One region of the Peribacillus suis genome, then DNA from elsewhere that is predicted to be linked to it. Evidence: riboswitches for the same ligand, from Rfam matches in the RefSeq annotation. Region 1 holds a riboswitch; the other holds the start of a gene.
The links. Region 1 has a riboswitch for preQ1 ahead of queC (7-cyano-7-deazaguanine synthase QueC). Riboswitches for the same ligand answer to the same signal wherever they lie in the genome.

Region 1 (6,083 bases):
TAATAGAAAGTATGACCTCCCCATCCTTTTCCTTACACGCCCCGTTTATTTCCCCAGATATACGTGTGCAGCTGGGGGAGCACCTTCACATCATTCAGTTCGTCATCGGCAATCACCCGATTAATTAACTGTTCATATTTTCCCAACAGTTCACTGACCAGCTGCCGATCGTCCGTCGTCACGCTGTCATCATTGCCTACCTGCAGGTAATAAGGAATGCCTGGATAGCGGGCATGTACATTCTTCGCATATTGATAATCAGCTTCATCAAATACGACAATCTTCAAAGAAATTTGATTTTCATCCCTTCTATTGGAAAGCTTAGATAGGATATCATCGAGCACTCCAAAATCGGTCTTCATCCTTGAACTTGGCGGTTTTGGTGAAATCGTCAGTTCATCAATATCGAGAAACCAATCCTGCCACCGGCTACCTTGCGTCTCCACGCCAATTCTGATGTTCTTTTCTTTTAAAAGGGTGATTAACTCAGCCATATTCTTCAGGAGGCCGGGATTTCCCCCGGATATCGTCACGAAAGAGAAACCCTTGCCTCCCTTGAGTTTTAGCTCCTCCCATATTTCATCAGCTGTCATGTGGGCGATATCTTCCTTTCCGGTCCCATCCCAGGTGAAGGCGGAATCACACCAAGCACATGAATAGTCGCACCCAGCTGTCCGGACGAACATCGTCTTTTGCCCGATGACCATGCCTTCCCCTTGAATGGTCGGGCCGAAGATTTCCATGACGGGCAGCTTACTCACAGTCCATCCACTCCCGTCTTGCTTCAGCATAACTCGTCGGCGTTTCATAAAGACGGACAAATTCAACCCTAGCCCCTTTATAGTCCTTGTTTTGCAGGGCATCAGCCATCTTTTCATAAATCCAGACGACGATATTTTCAGCTGTTGTATTCATAAGCGGCAGCGTTTCATTCAAATAGCGGTGGTCAAGATGAATGTCGATTTCATTTTTCCAGATTTCTTTGATGTCGCCAAAGTCGATCATCAACCCACGGGAATCATTATAGCCGCTTATGCCAAAAATGACTTTATACGTATGGCCATGCAGATTCTTGCATTTCCCTTCATAATCATGAAGATGATGGGCTGCATCAAACGTGAATTCCTTGCTCACGAGCACCCGTCTTTGATGATAGTTCAATTGATTACGATGAATGTCCTGTTCTATTTTTTGAAGCTTATCGACAATCTTGAACCCATACATTATAGGTTCACCTGCCGTCTAATCACATAGTCATCCAGACCCTTTTTTCGAAGCTTGCATGCCGGACACTCCCCACAGCCATCGGCTATGATTCCGTTATAACAAGTCAGCGTCTTTTCACGAACGAAATCAAAGGCACCCAGTTGATCCGCCATTTCCCATGTTTCTTCCTTATTCAGCCACATAAGCGGCGTATCTATAACAAAAGACTGATTCATCGAGAGATTCAAAGTGACATTCAACGATTTAATGAACACATCCCGGCAGTCTGGATATCCGCTAAAGTCCGTTTCACAAACACCGGTTACAATATGCTTCGCCCCAATTTGGCTTGCAAGCACTCCTGCGAATGACAAGAACAGTAAATTCCTTCCCGGTACGAATGTAGACGGTAACTCCCCTTCTTCCCCATCCGCCACAGCAATGTCACTTCTCGTCAACGCATTCGGGGCCAACTGGTTCAACAACGACATATCCAAAACATGATGAGGGATGTCCAGTTCCTTTGCAATACTCCGCGCACAATCAATTTCCAAGCTATGACGCTGATTATAATCAAACGTCACTGCCTCCACTTCCGAAAAATGCTTCATTGCCCAGAATAAACACGTCGTACTGTCTTGTCCCCCACTAAACACCACTACTGCCTTTTCTTTCTTCAACATTATGATAAAACTCCTTTTTACGGAAAAAAACAGCACCCTAAGAATAGAGTGCTGCTTTTCCTTAGTTTTTTTGAGAGGGTAGCTAGAACCTCTTCCGCCTAAAGCGGCTTATAATCTTTTCTCTATAATCATAACGCAATATGCGTGATCATATCAATATATTCCATAAAAACTAAGAGATTCCCTGTCTTTTCAGCCCAATTTCCCCATTCCTCTTTAAATATTGGTCCCCATTTCCGATAAACAAAAGGTAAAGTAATCTACCGAAAAAGGGGCCGTACACTTGAAAAAGATTAAAACAAAGGTATTGTTAGCATTTATGCTAGTCATATCTTTATGCATCATATTAGGAGCCTATAGTATTTACAGCAGCAATAAGTCTCTTAAACATTCTAGAGATATCATCGACCATGAATTGCCTCTTCTTATTAAAGATGAACAATTACTCTATAACCTTTCGCAAAGAATGGCATTTGTTAGAGGGTATATCCTATTTGGAGATGAACAATATAAAGAGGATTTCCTAGCTTATACCGAAGAAAGCAAACACCTACAAGAAGAGCTATTAGCCTTATCCGACTCTGAGAGAACGAAAGAAATCATTGAAACAAGCATTGATTGGAGAACCATGATTGAAGAACGCGTCTTTACCCAGTATGAGCAAGGAGATGAAAAACAGGCGAAAGAAATATTGCTGAATGAAGTAGCGCCCATAAGCACGGAAATAATGGATGGCTTCAAAGAGCTCGCTTCCGAGCGCGAAAAACTGATCGTCGCTTCCGGAGAGACCGTCATCAGCAGTGGAAAATCCGTTAAAACGACGAGTATCATTTTATCCATCATTACAGTCATAGCAGGGATTGGCCTTGCCCTTGTGACAGCGAACCTCATTACCAAACCGATCCTAAGGATCCGAGACAGGATGAAGCTAGTGGAAAAAGGTGAACTGAACCATGAACCACTTAAGCAGACATCAAACGATGAACTCGGGGAATTGACGTTTTCTACAAACGAGATGCAGAGAAACCTTCGCAATATCATCGAAAACATGCTGAATGTATCCGAATCCGTTACAAGCAAAAGCGAAGAGCTAACCCAATCGGCAAATGAAGTGCAACAAGGAAGCAGTCAAATTGCAACCACTATGTACGAGCTGTCAGAAGGCTCTGAGTCACAAGCCAACCAAGCAACGGAAATCGTCCGTATGGTGGAAGAATTCTCAGGAAAGATCCAAAAGGCACACAGTGAAGGAGAAGAAATTTCCCAAACCTCCACCGAGATCCTGTCCTTAACAAAAGAAGGAACAACCATGATGCACAAATCCGTGCAGCAAATGCAAACGATTGATAGGATTGTGAAACAGGCAGTCGATGAGGTAAAAGGCCTTGATTCACAATCCCAGGAAATTTCAAAGCTCGTTCAGGTCATACAGGACATTTCCAATCAAACCAACTTACTCGCTTTAAACGCAGCCATCGAGGCGGCACGCGCCGGCGAACATGGAAAAGGATTTGCCGTCGTCGCCGAAGAAGTTCGGAAACTCGCGGAACAAGTTACAGATTCTGTGGGTGACATTACTGGAATTATTACAGCCATTCAAACAGGTTCAAAAACCGTCGTTCACTCCTTGGAAGATGGATATACACAAGTAGATGAAGGCACCCAACAAATTACCATTACCGGCCAAACCTTTGAAACCATCAATCATTCAGTGGGAGCCATGAGCACAAAATTACAACACATAACCAATGACTTACACTATATCTCTACCAATAGCATAAAAATCAACCAGGCTGTCGAAGACATTGCAGCCGTTTCCGAAGAGTCAGCAGCAGGCATTGAACAAGTGTCCGCCTCCGCACAGCAATCCAGCTCTTCAATGGATGAAATCACCAATCATGCCAGTGAACTTGCATCATCGGCTGAACAGTTAACAGATCAGGTTAAAAGATTTCAATTATGATGAAAGCCGCTTCCCACGCCTACCTTGTGGGAAGCTTTTCCTTGCATTTAGCTATTCCAATGAAGTTAATAACAAATATATCCTCTCCATTAAAATTGTTTCAATATAGTGAATACGGGGAATAAACTAATAACAACACAAAACAAACTATAATAAAAAATTCACCATGAATCTTATACAGAGAGAAATAATTCAACTAACACTATTATTTTCTGAATATTCAATGTATAATTAATATTACTCTAGTAATATTTACATCAGTAAATAGTAGAATAACTACTTCCTCTCTAGAAGTGTCAGCACACTTTTAAAAAGCATTTGAACCAACTCTTAATCACTCTCATTTGAAACCAAATCAACAGGAGACTCTCTAAACAAACGAGATGGTCTCACATCAATATCGTATTCCAAACCAGAAAACTAAGTATATACAACTACTATCCTAATTTATTATTTCCTATTTTTTAATAAAAGGTTAATTTTCACCTAAAGTGTGTTACTATTAACCTAATACTTTCTAACCAAACAAGGAGGAATTCATATGAAACGATTTTTCAAATTCATAGCAAAGTTAAACGAAGGGAAAGCCCAAGAAGAATTCTTTCGCAACGAATACGAAAATTACTTGAAGATGAATTCTGCCGATAAAGGAAACAGAAGATTAGCCCCTATGCTTTATGTTATAGATGGCGGTAAAAAGGACTCACATCCTGAGCTTTTAAATAGAATAAAATCTAGCTAAAGATAGCATCATCTTAAAATTGATTCGAGACTATCAATTTACAAAAAATACTCTCATCTATAAATAACATTTCATTTGATCCCTTATTATAAATGAATGTAAAAATACTCCAAAAACTCAGAATTTATTCTGGGTTTTTTTTAGTTCTACTATTAACACTATATTAATAGAAGAAACTAGTCTTTTTTTTAAAAACCCTTGTTTCCAAAAACTTTTAAGAGAAGGATTTTGACAATTTATTGATGTCACCTCATAGCCCCTCGGGTATTTCATATTAAAAAAACCCAAAAAATATGGGGGGTGATTTTACTCATCTTTATCCAATCCCAAAAAAGTAGCACTAAATGAGTCATTAGAATCAAAATACAGGAATAAAGAAAAAACAAACTAGTAGATTAGAAAATAAACGCATAAATAGGTATAAACAATTATAAAACAGGAAGGATCGTCTACATTAAACTCCTACAGTAGATACTAGGAATTGGGTTTTTATCCTTATAAAAAGAATTCATTATCCTATAAACATTATTTTTTATTCTCCATCTCATAATAGAATCATCATGAAATGGGGAATCCATAGAGTATTTGTCCTTACATGAATATTATAGCCATTAGTTACCATTACCCTCATTTATAGATTAATTTGGAAATTATTAAAATAAGCTATCTTGCTATAGAAAAACGACCCTTGCTTAATAAGTTTAAAATCATGTAGTGTGTATTCAGTAAATCAAATACATAAATAAAGAGAGGTTAAAAAATGGCACCGATATTTATATGTGCATTATTTTTGCTTGGCTATGGCATAGTCGAACAAAAACGCCATCAAAAGCGTCTCGACTCCATCCCCGTACGTGTCAACGTAAATGGGATCCGAGGGAAATCCACTGTAACGCGTCTTATTACAGGTGTGATCAAGGAAGCGGAGTACAAGACAATAGGAAAAACAACCGGAACTTCCGCAAGAATGATTTATTGGTTTACGGACAAAGAAAAACCGATCATACGTCGTCCAGAAGGACCGAATATCGGGGAACAACGTCGCGTAGTTAAAGAAGTAGCTGACTTAGGAACTGAAGCATTAGTTTGTGAGTGCATGGCCGTGCAGCCTGACTATCAACTAATCTTCCAAAATAAAATGATTCAGGCAAATATTGGGGTTATCGTAAATGTGCTTGAAGATCACATGGATGTCATGGGACCAACATTGGATCAAGTTGCAGAAGCATTCACTGCAACCATACCCTATAATGGTCATTTAATAACCATCGAAGGTGAACATTTAGAGTATTACAAAGAAATCGCCAAACAACGCAATACAAAGGTTATCGTAGCCGATAATTCAAGGATTTCAGAAGAATTCCTACGTGAATTCGATTATATGGTATTTCCTGATAATGCCTCCCTTGCCTTGGCTGTTGCAGAAGCATTGGGCATCGATGAGAAAACGGCATTCCGTGGCATGTTGAATGCCCATCCGGATCCAGGT
Region 2 (6,083 bases), 1.5 Mb from region 1:
CAAAAATAGGGATAGGAAGTTCATCATTCGGCAATCCGACCACGACGAGTGTTCCGCCTCTTTTGACTGAACTGTAAGCCTGTTCAAATGCTTTTTTCGTTACGGCAACAGAAATAGCTGCTTGTACGCCACCAACTTTATCCTTAATTGCTTGAACGGGATCATTCTTCAACCCATTCACTGTATAATCCGCTCCTAGTTCTTTTGCCAGCTCAAGCTTATCATCTTGAATATCGACGGCAATGACATTGAATCCCATCGCCTTCGCATATTGAAGCGCAACATGCCCAAGTCCGCCAATACCATAGATTGCGACCCAGTCCCCTGGTTTTGCTTCTGAAACCTTAAGCGCTTTATACGTCGTCACACCTGCACAGAAAATTGGGGAGACCTCGGCAAAATCTAGCCCTTCCGGAACCTTGACAACATATTTTGCCGGTGCCTTACAATATTCCGCATATCCTCCGTCCACCGAATATCCTGCATTGAGTTGATCCAAGCAGAGCGTTTCACGGCCCGTCAAACAGTATTCACAGTCTCCACATGCTGAATAAAGCCATGGAATCCCTACTCGGTCACCGACTTTCAATGTTGTGACGCCCTCTGCTACCTTCTCGATAATCCCTACTCCTTCATGTCCAGGAATAAGCGGGAGCTTTGGCTTCACCGGCCAGTCGCCATGTGCTGCATGTAAATCCGTGTGACATACGCCACATGCCTTAATTTTAACTAGAATCTCACCATACTCTAAATCCGGAATCGGTACATCCTTTATTTCAAGCTCTTGTTTAAATTCATTGACGACCGCTGCCTTCATTGTTTTAACATCCTTCAATGTTTTCGATTCCACCGTACTTGTCCCCTGATTTACATTCATGATTCTATTCCTCCCTTAGGTCCGTGTTTTTCTCACTTCCACTTATTTATAATGCAAGTGCCATGCCAAACAGAAAAGTCCAATCAAGTTAGGTTCAAACGTAAATCCTAGCCGAAAATTCGGCCCATTATGACAGAAATCCGGCTCAATGATGACGAAAACCAGTTCGTATATTGCTGGAAAAATGGTTCACCCTATAAAGAGGAGGTGTACAATGGACACATTTGAAGAAGCCTATGAATCCTACAAACAACAAGGAACGCCACAAGCAAACCAACAAGGTGGGAACGACAAAGAAGAAATTGTCGCCGTACGGAAGAATGAAGAGGATAATATCATCGCCATCAAGACAAATACCGGAAGGGAACTGGACTATCCCACCGCTCTTTCAGAAGCCAAGGCTGGTGCACTCGCAAACGTAGATGTCTTTCATAAATATGGTCGGGACATTTTGCGGAGTGAGCCTGATGGCATTAAAGAAAATAATCTGGATGAACTGCCTGAATTTTAAAGACCGAGAAAAGCTGCCTTCCATTCAGGCAGCTTTTTTCCGCAACAAAAAAAGAACCGCATACTAACAGGTTCTCCTAACGACTTCCTCAAGGTTTTCCGGGATATTGAAAATGGAGCAACCAGCACTCTCCCTTTTTCTCCAATCCTTCTATCTGTTTACCATTCATAATGATAGAACTCAGATATTTCCAGCAAGCGGCCACAGATTTCGACCACTTCTATGATTTCAATCCAAGACATATCCATCCCAAGTTCATTAGCATGCGAAATCTTATCCCGTAACTTCCTGATGGCATTGGCATCTTTCTTCCCCTTACTTTTGGATGGGATTTGAAAAAATGTTCTCAACTCTTTATCTTTATGAATAATGTCGAATTTATCGCTAATTTGTAGACATTCAATTAAATTAATCTCCTCATTTTTCTCCATTCTCCTTTCATATAATTCACTTGCCTTATGTAGACGATCCTCACTAATCATCGGATACCAGCTTTCACCCCCGAATCGATGCATGATAATATCACTAAGTCTCATTTCCAATAAAGTGATATAGCCAAAAATCAGCATCCTGATTGGTGGTTTTTGGAGGTCGGCATGCGTGATTAACTTTTTGATTGAATTATTCTCTAACACGAATACCCTCGTTTTCTTCTTAAAAATGCCTAACAATTGGATCAAGGGCGTTGAATCCGATACAAGTTCCCTTGGGGAAAAGAGCTTCATATAATCCGAAATGTTCCCTTCGCCAAGTTCATGTCTATCGATATAACCAACGATTTCCCCCTGGTCTTTCACGGCCAATGTATCAAAGTGTTTTTCCTCCATTACATTTTTGATATCAATGGCCGATTCATCTTTTCCACAAAACTCAAACTCTTGGGCTATGCTTCTGACCGTGATATTTTCCTCATATAGATTTTTAAGACTGTGATAACTACTATTGTTGTTTTTGTACTCTACATTGGACATCCATGACCCTCCATCATTAGCATTCTATCCTAATTCATTAGAACCTAATAACTCCCCACTATCAGAAATAAGTCCACATGAAGTGGACTTTATTCCTTCATTCAAATGATATGTTTCTGCATATCTTCATTCACTTCTTGTTCCCAGTCCTTGCAAACATCTACCCAGTCCTTTGCTTTTGAGAATTGAAATAAATCCCCGAGTGAAAGTTCAATGGCTGAGTTCGCGCTCCCGCAAGCCGGGAAAACTGTCTCAAACCGTTTCATCGAAACATCCAAGTAAACATCCAGTTCATTTGCCAATCCAAATGGGCAGACACCCCCGATTGCATGTCCGGTCTGTTCAAGAACTTCTTCTGGAGATAACATCCTTGCCTTGAACCCAAACATTTTCCGGAATTTCTTATTATCGACTTTCGCATCTCCAGCGGCCACGACCAAAATTGCTTGGTCTCCTTCTCCCCTAAATGACAACGTTTTGGCAATGCGCGCGGGTATAACCCCGATTGTCTCCGCAGCTTGGTTTACTGTGGCACTAGATGTTTTGAATTCCATCACATCATGTTCCCTGTTCCATTGTTTAAAGTGGGCCCTAACACTCTCGATTGACATTTACTTTCATCCCTTTCCTTTAACTCTTTTTATGAATCGTACCATTCTTCACTATAGTAAAGCAAAATCTCTTTCCTTTATTCTAAATATTCAATATTTCGCATAAAATCTTGAAATTGACGAAAGAGGCCAAAATACGATACTATTAAACTTCGGGCAAAAGCCTAACGTGGTTCGTAACCATCCCACGATAAAAAACTAGGGAGAGAAAAATATGAATATTCGTACGCTCGCGATAAATGGTCTATTGGCTGCCATCTATATCGCTGTCTCATTCGTGCTTCAGCCGATTATGTTTGGGGTGCTTCAATTCCGCATTCCCGAAATGTTGAATCATCTTATTGTATTTAATAAGAAATATATATCCGGCATAGTCGTCGGTGTGTTCATATCGAACCTTTTCTTTTCACAGTTAGGGGCATATGACTTGATTTTTGGGGTCGGGCAATCTCTGATAGCCTTATTGCTTGTCATCTTTTCTTCCCGTTTCATAACGGGCATTAAGGGTCGAATGGCCATGACCATCATAATATTCACGGTTACGATGTTCCTAATAGCCATAGAATTGAATTTAGTCTTAGGATTGCCATTCTTAATAAGTTGGGCAACAACAGCAGCCGGGGAATTCCTCGTCCTACTGATCGGGGCACCCATCATTTATATGATGAATAAAAGAATTCAATTTGGAAAGTTGCTTTGAACTCACTGTGCATAAAGTAAAAGAACATTCTATATTCAAAGAGCTGTCTGCTACATGCAGCGGCTCTTTTTTTCAACCATACTCAAAAAAATTGATAAATGGTGGTGACTTTTTGCAGAAAAAAATACTGATGTTACTCGTCCTTCTGATTGTAGTAACATTCATCGGGCTAAATTCAGAATTATTCACGATGATTTGGAATAGCGACTTGGAATCCGTGATAGCCATATTGACAGAAAATCTCCTTCTTACCTTTGTAGTGACGTTCGTTTTGATGATTATTCAGAACTCCTTTACTGTCATCCCCCTGATTTTACTTTTAACAATTAATGTAACGATCTTTGGCTTTGCATTCGGGTATCTATGGAGTTGGTTAACAAGCGTGGTCGCGTCAGGAACCATTTTCTATGCTGCCAGGCACTGGTTCCAGTCATTGATTTTAAGAAAGATGGGTACCGACTCGCAGGATTCCGTCAAGGATCATGGGTTTATGTATGTCTTTACCGGTAGAATTTTCCCTTTCATACCGACAAGTTTAATAAACCTTGCAGCTGGAGTTAGTTCCGTCACCTTCAAAGATTTCTTAATGGCAACAGCATTAGGCAATCTCATCTACTTCTTCTTTCTCTCTTTAATTCCATATGGACTTCTTTCCGTAGAGATGAATCAATATACATTGATTGTACTCGGTTTCCTGCTCTTAACCTTTTTCCTTATCTACAAGCGCTTCAAGAAAAAAAAGAACCTATCACTCTTTAAGAAAAACAGGTAACCTTGCTGCCTGTTTTTTTTGTGTGGAATCGTATATTTTCAGCCAATAGTTTGTTAAAATGTGTATGTATTTCAGCTTTGAAATGTCGGAGAATTCAGGGAGACCCATATGCCGAGACGTATCATATTAGTAATCTACATTCTTTCTGGAATGACCACATTACTTGTTTTCAATTACTATTTAACGAATTCCTTGAATACTAAAGAGGCGTTCCTTCAACTCCAGCGAGCAGAAGGGTTCATCTTTGTCCTATTAATCGGTTTGATTTTATTTCTCTACTTATCTAAAAGAGAAGAGTTCAAACAACTAAAAGAAGAAGAACAACTTCGAAGTACCCTTATTAACTCAATGGTAGACTTTGTGAATTTTAAGGATGGAGAAGGTAGATGGCTAGAATCGAATACGTTTGGACTTCAGTTATTCCAATTGGAGAGTGTGGACTATAAAGGAAAAAAAGATAGCGAGCTTGCCGAGTACTCCCAATTCTACAGAGATTCATTGATTTACTGTGAAGATTCCGATCAAGAAACATGGGCAATGAAGAAGATTACCCGTTGTGAGGAGAATATTCCACTGCCAAACGGTCATTTTAAGACCTTCGATACCATCAAAGTCCCATTATTTCATGAAGATGGTTCACGAAAAGGGTTAGTAGTCATAGGTAGGGATATTTCAGAAAGAATTACCGCGGAAAGTCAATTGCTTGCTAGTGAACAGCGTTATAAATCTTTGTTTGATCACAACCCTTCCCCCATGTTAATGCTTGATTTGAAAGGAACCATCATAAACGTCAATCCTAGATTTGAAACCGTCACTGGATTTCGTAAAGGTGAGGTTCAAGGGGACCCTTTTATAGATTTGGATTTTTCCGCAGAAGCTAAAGAGCTCATCCAGTCATCCTGTCAATATGTCGTGGAAAATCAAAAGGGGATTAAAAAAGGAAAAGATATAGCGTTTGTTACCAAATACGGGAATTCCATTTTACTTTCTTGTACTTTTGTTCCCATGTTAGTGGGCAAAGAATTAGCCGGTATCATTACGTATGCAAAAGACGTAACACAAATTCGTGAAACAGAAAGACGCTTACGAAAATCCGAGAAACTTTCGATCATCGGTGAACTTGCAGCAAGTGTTGCTCATGAAGTGCGCAATCCTTTAACGTCCTTAAAAGGGTTCGTTCAACTACTGAAAAAAAACGACCAACCCCATGATCAATATTACACCATCATGCTTAGCGAATTAGACCGGATCAACTTAATCGTTAGCGAATTGCTTGTCCTAGCAAAGCCTCAGGAAATCATGTTCAGTCAAAATCAGATCGTAGAATTGATGGATGAAGTCAGAGCCTTGCTTCTTGTAGAAGCCGATTCTTCTTCCGCTCAAATTTCTATCGAGGTAAAAAACGATATACCGCTTATTTTATGCGAAGCAAACCAGCTTAAACAAGTATTCATCAACATGGTCAAAAATGCTCTGGAAGCAACAGCATCCCATATTTCGATAGAAATTGAGCATATTAGCCATTCCATTTCCGTTACAATCAAGGATAATGGCTGTGGAATCGAGAAAGATCGCATGAAACATCTCGGGGAGCCCTTTTTTTCATCTAAAGAAAAAGGGACTGGGCTTGGTCTGACCGTA

Region 2: another riboswitch for preQ1. It lies ahead of AC503W_RS02175 (QueT transporter family protein); the one in region 1 lies ahead of queC (7-cyano-7-deazaguanine synthase QueC).

Annotation. Positions count from the first base shown of each region.
Region 1 covers NZ_CM182019.1:3,156,766-3,162,848, forward strand. The annotation lists gene queE (7-carboxy-7-deazaguanine synthase QueE) at 33-761, opposite strand; gene queD (6-carboxytetrahydropterin synthase QueD) at 754-1,224, opposite strand; gene queC (7-cyano-7-deazaguanine synthase QueC) at 1,224-1,886, opposite strand; PreQ1 riboswitch class I at 1,945-1,987, opposite strand; gene AC503W_RS15390 (methyl-accepting chemotaxis protein) at 2,173-3,852, shown strand; gene AC503W_RS15395 (hypothetical protein) at 4,394-4,594, shown strand; gene pgsB (poly-gamma-glutamate synthase PgsB) at 5,355-6,083, shown strand, end outside.
Region 2 covers NZ_CM182019.1:438,129-444,211, reverse strand. The annotation lists gene adhP (alcohol dehydrogenase AdhP) at 1-817, opposite strand, end outside; gene AC503W_RS02190 (DUF3892 domain-containing protein) at 1,092-1,388, shown strand; gene AC503W_RS02185 (hypothetical protein) at 1,547-2,359, opposite strand; gene AC503W_RS02180 (YbaK/EbsC family protein) at 2,461-2,970, opposite strand; PreQ1 riboswitch class I at 3,134-3,178, shown strand; gene AC503W_RS02175 (QueT transporter family protein) at 3,185-3,670, shown strand; gene AC503W_RS02170 (TVP38/TMEM64 family protein) at 3,783-4,442, shown strand; gene AC503W_RS02165 (ATP-binding protein) at 4,551-6,083, shown strand, end outside.